Regions from separate parts of the Planococcus dechangensis genome, predicted to be linked through region 2. Evidence: predicted binding sites of a transcription regulator. Region 2 holds the regulator's gene; the other holds the start of a gene.

Region 1 (4,420 bases), on a different contig from region 2:
TGCTGTCATAGATGCGGTTGCCGATTTGAAGGCGCAATCCACCGATCAACGATGGGTCGATTACGTTTTCAATCCGTAAAGAATTCTTGCCGATGCTTTTCGCGAATACAGTGGAAATAGAGGCTGCCTCTTCTTCTGTCAATGGACGAGTCGAGTAGACTTTCGCATCTTCAATTCCCTGCTCTACGTTAGAAAGCTGTATATATGCCTGTGTCAGTTCGCTGACTTCGTTCATGCGTCTGCGCTCTGCCATCAATTGAAGTGTGTTGATTACGTAAGGGTTTGCCCCTTGGAACACTTCATTGATCAGGTTGGTGCGTTTTTCAGATGAAAGTTTCGGGGAAACAATCAATTGGTAAAGTTCAGGAGTCATTTCGAAAACCTTGCGGACTTCGCGAAGATCCTGCTCAACTTCCAAGCTTAAGTTATGTTCTTTCGCGACTTGGAATAAGGCCGATGCGTAGCGCTCAGCGACTTGGCTCATTGCACTTCGCCTGCCTTCGCAATCGTTTCGTTAATCAACTGACGGTTGTCTTCCTCAGAAATTTCTTTCTCCAACACTTTCGTAGCTGCTAGCAAGGACAATGCGACAACTTCTTCACGCACTGCTGCGATCGCTTTTTCACGCTCATTGGCAATCTCTGCCACTGTTTGTTCTTTCATGCGTGCCGACTCAGCACGAGCTGTAGTAACGATTTCCTCACGAGAAACTTCGCCTTGTTTCTTGGCATTTTCAACGATTTCCTGCGCTTGGTTACGGGCATCCTTCAAAAGGGCGCGTTGCTCATCAAGCATTTGCTGTGATTCCTGACGGCTTTTTTCAGCAGTTTCGATTTCACTTGCGATCAAATCTTCACGCTGCTGCATAATGCCCATCAATGGACCCCAAGCAAATTTTTTCAACAAAGCCATCAACAGCAAGAAGATGACCAAAGTTGCGATGATGTCTCCAATATTTAAAAACTCCCCGGTTGCACCGAGTACGAGGTGATCAAAAAACACGATTGTTTCACTCCCTTCAAGAGCCTAAAATACTTTTTCTACTATTAATATATATTTCTTAAAATCATGTTAGATGTGCTGTCGAATTCCAAAATGCATCATACAAGCATAAATGGCGAAAAACATGCCGAAGCATTCCCGCCATTTAGCTTTTTGTATAAAGTGCTGAAGACTACTGGTTCATAACGATGAACGCGATAACTACAGCGATGATCGGCACGGCCTCAACTAGTGCTACACCGATGAACATTGTTGTTTGAAGAACGCCGCGAGCTTCTGGCTGGCGAGCGATACCTTCAACTGTTTTTGAAACGATAAGTCCGTTACCAATACCTGCACCTAGTGCTGCCAAACCTACTGCGATTGCTGCTGCTAATAAACCTAATGAACCTGTCATTGTAATGTGTCCTCCTCAGGATAGTTGTTTTTTTGTTTGCTCAAAGAGCAGTTTATACTCAATGGTCTTCGCTGACTTTATGCGATAGATAAACCATCGTTAACATAACGAAAATGAACGCTTGGATAGTCCCGATAAAGATCGAGAAGCCTTGCCATGCCATCATCGGCAAGATTGCACTCGCAAATCCTAAGATACTTGCTCCGGCGAGACCTGCCAATAAACTCAACAAAATCTCCCCAGCGTAAACATTACCGTAAAGACGCAGACCGAGTGTCAGCGTATTTGCGAATTCTTCAATGATTTTGAGCGGGAAAAGGAATGGCATCGGTTTCAAGAAATCCGCACTATATCCTTTCAAGCCCTTCAGTTTAAGCCCGTAGTAATGGCTTAAAATGATGATCATTGCAGCCAAGGACATTGTAACAGTCGGATCGGCTGTTGGAGATTTCCACCATACGTCGCCATTGACAATTACAGAAAATGGTAGTCCAAGCATGTTCGAAACGAAAATGAACATGATCAGCGTAATTCCAAGCACATGGAACCGTCCGCCATCTTTCCAATCCATGTTGCTTTTAATGATTCCTTTTACGAAGTCCATAATCCACTCCATGAAGTTCTGCATGCCAGTCGGCTTCAGCTTCATGTTTCGGGTAGAGACGAACGCGATAAGGAAAACGATAAGAGCGGCTACAAGCAGCATCATAACGTTCGACAAGTTGAACCATATCCCGAACAGTTGATACATAGGAGCGCCATGATCCACGATAATTTCACCTCTCTTTCAGCTTTCTTTAATGGTGTTTCATGTGATGAACGATCCGCTCCACCAAAAGGAGACCATAGGGGATCATCAACCCGATTACCGTACTGATCAAGTGAATGTGCTCAGCGAACAAAATGGCCATCGCCACAGCCGCAACACCTGATGCAAACCGTAATGCCGTTCCAAGAGAACGAACCCTCGAGCCTTCTGTTACCGCCCGGTCAAATTTTTCCATCCGTCGAACCAAGATCCACATATTGTAAATGCCGAACAGAGACCCGATGATAAGGCCAGCGAACACTTCCGGATACGGAGTAAACCCCCACCCGATCACGAACGCTGCGAGGATGAAATACATCAGCCTCTTCAGTCTATTATAGATCTCTCTAAGTCCATCCATTTTCTACATGTCTCCTGAATCGAATTTTCGCACGGTCTGAAGCATCGCCCACACACCGGCACTAAGGCCGACCAGCAAGCAAATGATCAAAAAAAGCGGGGCGGTTCCGAATTGCTCATCAAGCCACATTCCTGCAAAGACTCCGATAAGCACGGATCCGACAAGTTGTGAGAGGATGGCAGAATAAATCGCCATCGCTTGTAAGGGACTTTTTTTCGGGTGCATGATAAACCCCTCGAAATTCATAATGATTTGACATTAAACTCTTAAACAGAGCAGTCGCATCAGGCTTTCAAAAGCACATCCATTATGTATGAAAACCTTCTCATGCAGACCCTTTGTAAGCATACAATAGGGGTAAAATCATGTCAATTGCATGTAGTGAAAAACTTCACAAGCCATTTTACACCGACATACGATTGACAAATTTATAACAATAAAAGCGAGAGCGCCTGTTCAGCTCCGACAGGCGTAAGACGAACCGGCAATGCGGCGCCCTTTGCCGCAATGCTGGGACGACTTATGACCCGAGGAGCTAGGCGCTCGAGCTAGACAAAGAAAAGCGAAGGCAGCCGTTTAGACTCGACAAGCACAAGACGATTTGCTGGCGCGGCGCCTTTTGCCGCATAAGCAAAGTGGCTTGTAACCTCGAGGGTCTGGCTGCTGACGCTAGACATCAAGAAAAGCGGAAGCGGCTGTACAAAAACACTCCCCCGCTCCCTCATCCCCCCTACAACTCGCCGAAATATTTATGCAAAGCTTTAACAATGCGCTGTGAAGCTTTGCCGTCGCCGTATGGGTTCGACGCTTTGGACATCGCTTCATATGCCTCAGGATCCGTCAGCAGTTCTTTTCCGAGACGATAAATCGTTTCCTCGTCAGTTCCGGCAAGTTTTAATGTGCCGGCGTCGATGCCTTCCGGACGCTCTGTCGTATCCCGCAGCACCAAGACCGGTTTTCCAAGAGACGGAGCTTCTTCTTGCACGCCTCCTGAATCGGTCAGAATGAAATAGGATTGCGCCGCAAAGTTATGGAAATCCAGCACTTCGAGTGGTTCGATTAAATGAATGCGTGGGTCGCGGCCAAGAACTTCATCCGCCACTTCCCGAACAGCCGGGTTCATGTGGACTGGGTAGACCACTTGAATATCGTCATGTTCTTCGATCAAGCGCTTGATTGCCCGGAACATATTGCGCATCGGCTCTCCCAAGTTTTCACGGCGGTGTGCCGTCAACAATATCATCCGGTCGCTGCCGATATGATCGAGCACTGGATGATGGTAGTTTTCTCGCACCGTCGTTTGCAAGGCATCGATTGCCGTGTTTCCTGTAATATAAATCGTTTCTTCTTTTTTATTCTCATTGCGCAAGTTTTGTGCAGACTTTTCAGTCGGCGCAAAATGGATATCTGCCATGACTCCTGTCAATTGGCGGTTCATCTCTTCCGGGAATGGAGAATATTTATTGTGGGTACGTAGGCCGGCTTCAACATGGCCAATGGCAATTTGGTTATACAAAGCAGCTAAGCTTGCGGCGAATGTCGTGGTCGTGTCTCCATGAACCAATACGATATCCGGTTTCGCTTCTTTCATCACTTCGTCTAGCCCTTGCATAGCCCGGACGGTCACATCACTTAAAGTTTGGCGTTCTTTCATGATGTTCAAGTCAAAATCAGGCGTGATGCCGAATGTTTCCAGCACTTGGTCGAGCATTTGGCGATGCTGGGCCGTTACTGTAACGAGCGGTTCGATCGTCTCAGGATGCTTTTGTAATTCCAAAACAAGAGGCGCCATTTTAATCGCTTCTGGGCGTGTACCGAAAATCGTCATCACTTTCCATTTTTTCGTCACTAC
Region 2 (4,420 bases):
CGCATCGCTGAAGTCGTCCCATATGCGATTATCGCCGTCGTCTTCTTCGGACCGGTCCTAGAAGAGCTCGTCTTCCGCAGAGTCGTCTTCGGCTCGTTGAACCAAACGATGAACTTCTGGTTCGCCACAGCGATATCCGCACTGGCCTTCGCGCTCGTCCATATGGAATTCACGCACCTCTTGCTCTACTTCACCACCGGCTTGATCCTGGCAGCTCTCTACCAGAAAACAAAGCGCATAATCACACCAATCATCGCGCACATCCTGCTCAACGGCTACGTTATGCTCATCCAACTCAATATGGACAAAATCGAAAACTTCCTGAAACAAATGGAAAACTTGCAATAACCTAAAACCGCCGCTCACTTGTTTGAGCGGCGGTTTTCATGCCCGTTAGCACGAGGCTGCTTTATGATTTCGTTGTTTTGAAGATGAGCAATTGAAACCGCTTCTTCATGTTTCATCCGTGTTTTGGCATGCGTTTATTTGGTAGAGGATGATTGGAGTTGGAAGAGGCTTGTGCAACTGAGACATGGTTGATTGAAGCATCCTGTTATATGTCGCAGCCTCGCTTAGGGTTGAGCTTTCGCAATAAGCCAAGAAGACCACTTGTCTCATTGCTTCGCTTCGCCCTTAAGCGCGAGGCTGTTTTTACATTTCATTGAGAGATGCACGTGTAGATGCAACATCTTTCGGGCTAGCACTGGTTAGCTAGCCCGTGACTTAACTGATGAGAGGGCGATAGAATGGATGAAAAAATTCTGCACATTTGATTGATTACTAATTCCACTAGCCGATACGTTTCGAAAAGGCAGAAGCTATTTACATAAACCTAGTTAAGAAAGTGATGAAATATTTATTCTGCTCTCAAGCTAGCGACGGAGCGGAAGGGGCTGACGCCTGTGGCACCTAGCGGGCTGGCGAGACAAAGGCGGTGCTCTTCCCGCCTTGGCTCAACACCCGCACCACGGCAAGCAGCCCCTGCAGCGCAGTCGAATAGCGCCAGCTATTACTATCTTTTCTTTTCTTTTCTTTTCTCTTCTCTTTTTTATATCACTAGCTCAGCATCTGTAGGAAAGCAACAAAAAACCTTCCACCCTTATTTCGGTGGAAGGTCTTCTGTCTGTTCTTCGATCGCCTGCTGCTGTTCTGCCCGCAGAAACTTGCGGTAGCCGATGCGTGCAATCACCAAGCTGAATTCATACAACAAAATCAGCGGCAAAGTCACAATCAAATGCGACACGACATCAGGCGGCGTAATGAACGCGGCAATCGTCACCAGCGCCAAATACGCATACTTGCGATACTTCGTCATCTGCATCGGCGTCAAAATCCCGAGACGCGTCAAAAACAGCATCAACACCGGCAGCTGGAAAATAAAGCCGAACGGCAAAGTAATTTGGAACAAGAACTGGAAATACTCATTGATCCCGATCGTTTCTTGAATCTCCAAACTTTCCGAAATATTGAGCATAAATCCGATTACGTAAGGAAACAAGATCAAATACGAAAACGCGATGCCCCCGATAAACAGCGACAAAGAAAACGGGATATAGCTGAGCGTCACTTTCCGCTCCCGCTCATGAAGCCCAGGGCTGATAAATGCCCAAAACTGGTACATGATCAATGGCGATGTAATGATCAGCGCCAATATCATCATCACTTGCATGTAAATCTTGATCGGGTCGGTAATGCGGAACGCATTCAGCGTCAAATTCCGCGCCTCTTCACTGAACTGTAAATAGCGGATCAATGGCTCGGCTAAGAAAAATCCCGCAATGAGCGCCAACAGAAAGAAAACGACTATCAAGGTCAGCCGTTTTCTAAGTTCACCTATATGTTCAACTACTGTCATTTCATTTTGTTGAGTCATCGGACAAACATCCTATCAGGTTACTTGTGCTCGTCTTTCTTGTCTAATTGATCTTTCTTCGCTGTTTCAACTTTTTTGTCATCTTCGTCGTCGTCAGCCAATCCTTTTGTCGCGTTTTTGAATTCACGCAATGAAGAACCGAATGCTTTACCTAGTTCCGGCAATTTTTTCGGGCCGAAAATCAGCAATGCGACAATCCCGATGATGATTAAACTTAGTGGACCTGGAGCCATATAAGACACCTCCTGTAGTATGGTTATAGTGTAACTGAAACGCGGGCTTTTGGCTATTTCCAAAGGCCGTTCAAATGTGAAGGTTTTATGTTAATCATGCTTGATCTGGTAGATCAAAGTTTGCAGCTCGACAGATAAATCGATCGTCTGGACACGGATATGATCAGGCACCGAAATGCGCACCGGCGTAAAATTGAGTATGCCTTTGATGTCCGTCTGCGCAAGCCGGTCAGTCACTTCCTGCGCCGAACGCGAAGGTACCGTCAAGATAACGACTTCAACGCCATACTCCTTGATCTTCGCTTCGATCAAGTCCGGATGATACGTATCGATGCCGCTGATTTTCTGTCCTTCAATCGGGCTGTTCGTATCGAAGGCAAGAATGATCTTCGTGTTGTGGTTGCGGTGGAAATTGTATTTCAAAAATGCGCTGCCGAGGCTGCCGACACCGATCAAGGCGACATTGGTCGCTTCATCCTGGTCGAGCGTCTTGCGGAAAAACGCCAGCAGTTCCTGTACATCATAGCCATAACCTTTTTTGCCGAGCGCACCAAGATGCGAAAAGTCGCGGCGTATCGTAGCCGAGTCGATTTTCATCGCTTCGCTCAACTCTTGTGAGGAAATGCGTTTCTGTCCGGCATTGGCGAAATTCTGGAGAAACCGGTAATAAAGAGGCAAGCGCTTCGTTGTCGCCTGCGGGATTTTCGGTGATTCGTCAAGCATGTGATCGCTTCCTTCTGAACTGTTGTCAAATCGTATCAATCTTACATGACAAGCCTACATATGTAAAGGCTGGCTCGATTGCGAAGCTACTCTCCATCAGCTACACTTAAAGAGAATAGAGGTGACCCTAATGATCGTATTGCAAGTAAATCAAATCCATAAATCATTTGGTGCCGAAGAGATCCTCTCAGGCGCCAAACTTGAAGTCCAGCACCGCGACCGCGTGGCTCTTGTCGGGCGCAACGGTGCCGGAAAATCCACGCTGCTGAAAATCATCGCCGGGGAAATGTCCTATGACAGCGGCGATATAACGATGCCGAAAGATTTGTCGATCGGCTACTTGGAACAACAAAGCGACTTGAACTCAGATGCCACCGTTTGGCAGGAAATGATGAAGATCTTTGCCCATTTCCGCGACCAGGAAGCCAAGCTGCGCCAGCTCGAAGCCGCGATGGCGGATCCGGATGTCTATAATGATTCCGAACGCAACGCCAAAGTCATGCAGGAGTATGATGTGCTACAGACCAACTTCAAAGACGCCGGCGGTTATCAATTCGAAGCCGATACGCGCGCAGTCCTTCATGGCATGAAGTTTTATCCGGAAGACTACGAAAAGAAAATCACTTCCCTGTCAGGCGGGCAAAAAACCCGACTCATGCTTGCGAAGCATCTGCTTGCCAAACCGCAGCTGCTCATACTCGATGAGCCGACCAACCATTTGGACATCGAGACATTAAGCTGGCTTGAGAATTTCTTGAAAAACTATCCCGGAGCTTTGCTCATCGTCTCTCATGACCGCTACTTCCTCGATCAAGTCGTCACACTCGTCTACGAAGTGTCACGAAAAAAAGTCCGCAAATATACAGGGAACTACAGCCGCTATTTGAGCGAAAAAGCAAAGCAATATGAACTCGACCGCAAACATTACGAAAAAGAGCAAGACGAAAAAGCCAAACTGGAAGATTACGTCGCACGCAACCTGGTCCGCGCGTCCACCACCAAAATGGCACAAAGCAGACGCCGCGTGCTCGAGAAAACCGATTGGATGGACGCTCCTGAAGGCGACGAAAAATCCGCGCGCTTCGGCTTTGAAATCAAAAAACAAAGCGGTAACGATGTTTTGAACATCCAATCCTTATCTGTCGGTTATGGCGACCACGCCGTGTCGAAAAACGTCTCATTAAAACTATATCGTACTGAAAGCCTGGCACTTGTCGGCCCGAACGGTGTCGGCAAATCGACGCTGCTCAAGACCATCATGAAAGAACTGCCTGCACTCGCTGGCGACATCCATTACGGCACGGGCATCCAGTTCGGCTATTACGACCAGGAGCAAGCCAATTTGAAAGGCAACAAGCTGGTGCTCAACGAATTATGGGACGACTACCCGCAAGTAAATGAAAAGGACATCCGCGGCGTTCTCGGCCGCTTCCTGTTCACCGGGGACGACGTCTTGAAACCAGTCTCGACTTTATCCGGCGGCGAGAAAGCCCGCGTCGCACTGGCTAAATTGATGATGCAAAAAGCCAACGTCCTGCTCCTCGATGAGCCGACCAACCATTTGGACCTTGATAGCAAAGAGGTACTGGAG

The links. The regulator Rex, encoded in region 2, represses fermentation and respiration genes when NADH is low (regulators of the CRP and FNR family bind a similar motif). The targets are predictions, from matches to a motif close to TTGTGAAATATTTCACAA.
Region 1: a site for Rex is predicted at 2,948-2,965, ahead of ACFO5U_RS09435 (AtpZ/AtpI family protein). Genes of this name have one in related genera too.

Annotation. Positions count from the first base shown of each region.
Region 1 is NZ_JBHSGL010000005.1:1,265,153-1,269,572, forward strand. It holds gene ACFO5U_RS09410 (F0F1 ATP synthase subunit delta) at 1-484, opposite strand, end outside; gene atpF (F0F1 ATP synthase subunit B) at 481-1,002, opposite strand; gene atpE (F0F1 ATP synthase subunit C) at 1,175-1,399, opposite strand; gene atpB (F0F1 ATP synthase subunit A) at 1,458-2,168, opposite strand; gene ACFO5U_RS09430 (ATP synthase subunit I) at 2,197-2,568, opposite strand; gene ACFO5U_RS09435 (AtpZ/AtpI family protein) at 2,572-2,793, opposite strand; gene wecB (non-hydrolyzing UDP-N-acetylglucosamine 2-epimerase) at 3,299-4,417, opposite strand.
Region 2 is NZ_JBHSGL010000015.1:3,898-8,317, reverse strand. It holds gene ACFO5U_RS14460 (CPBP family intramembrane glutamic endopeptidase) at 1-348, shown strand, start outside; gene tatC (twin-arginine translocase subunit TatC) at 1,100-1,873, opposite strand; gene ACFO5U_RS14450 (twin-arginine translocase TatA/TatE family subunit) at 1,894-2,106, opposite strand; gene ACFO5U_RS14445 (redox-sensing transcriptional repressor Rex) at 2,197-2,829, opposite strand; gene ACFO5U_RS14440 (ABC-F family ATP-binding cassette domain-containing protein) at 2,960-4,420, shown strand, end outside.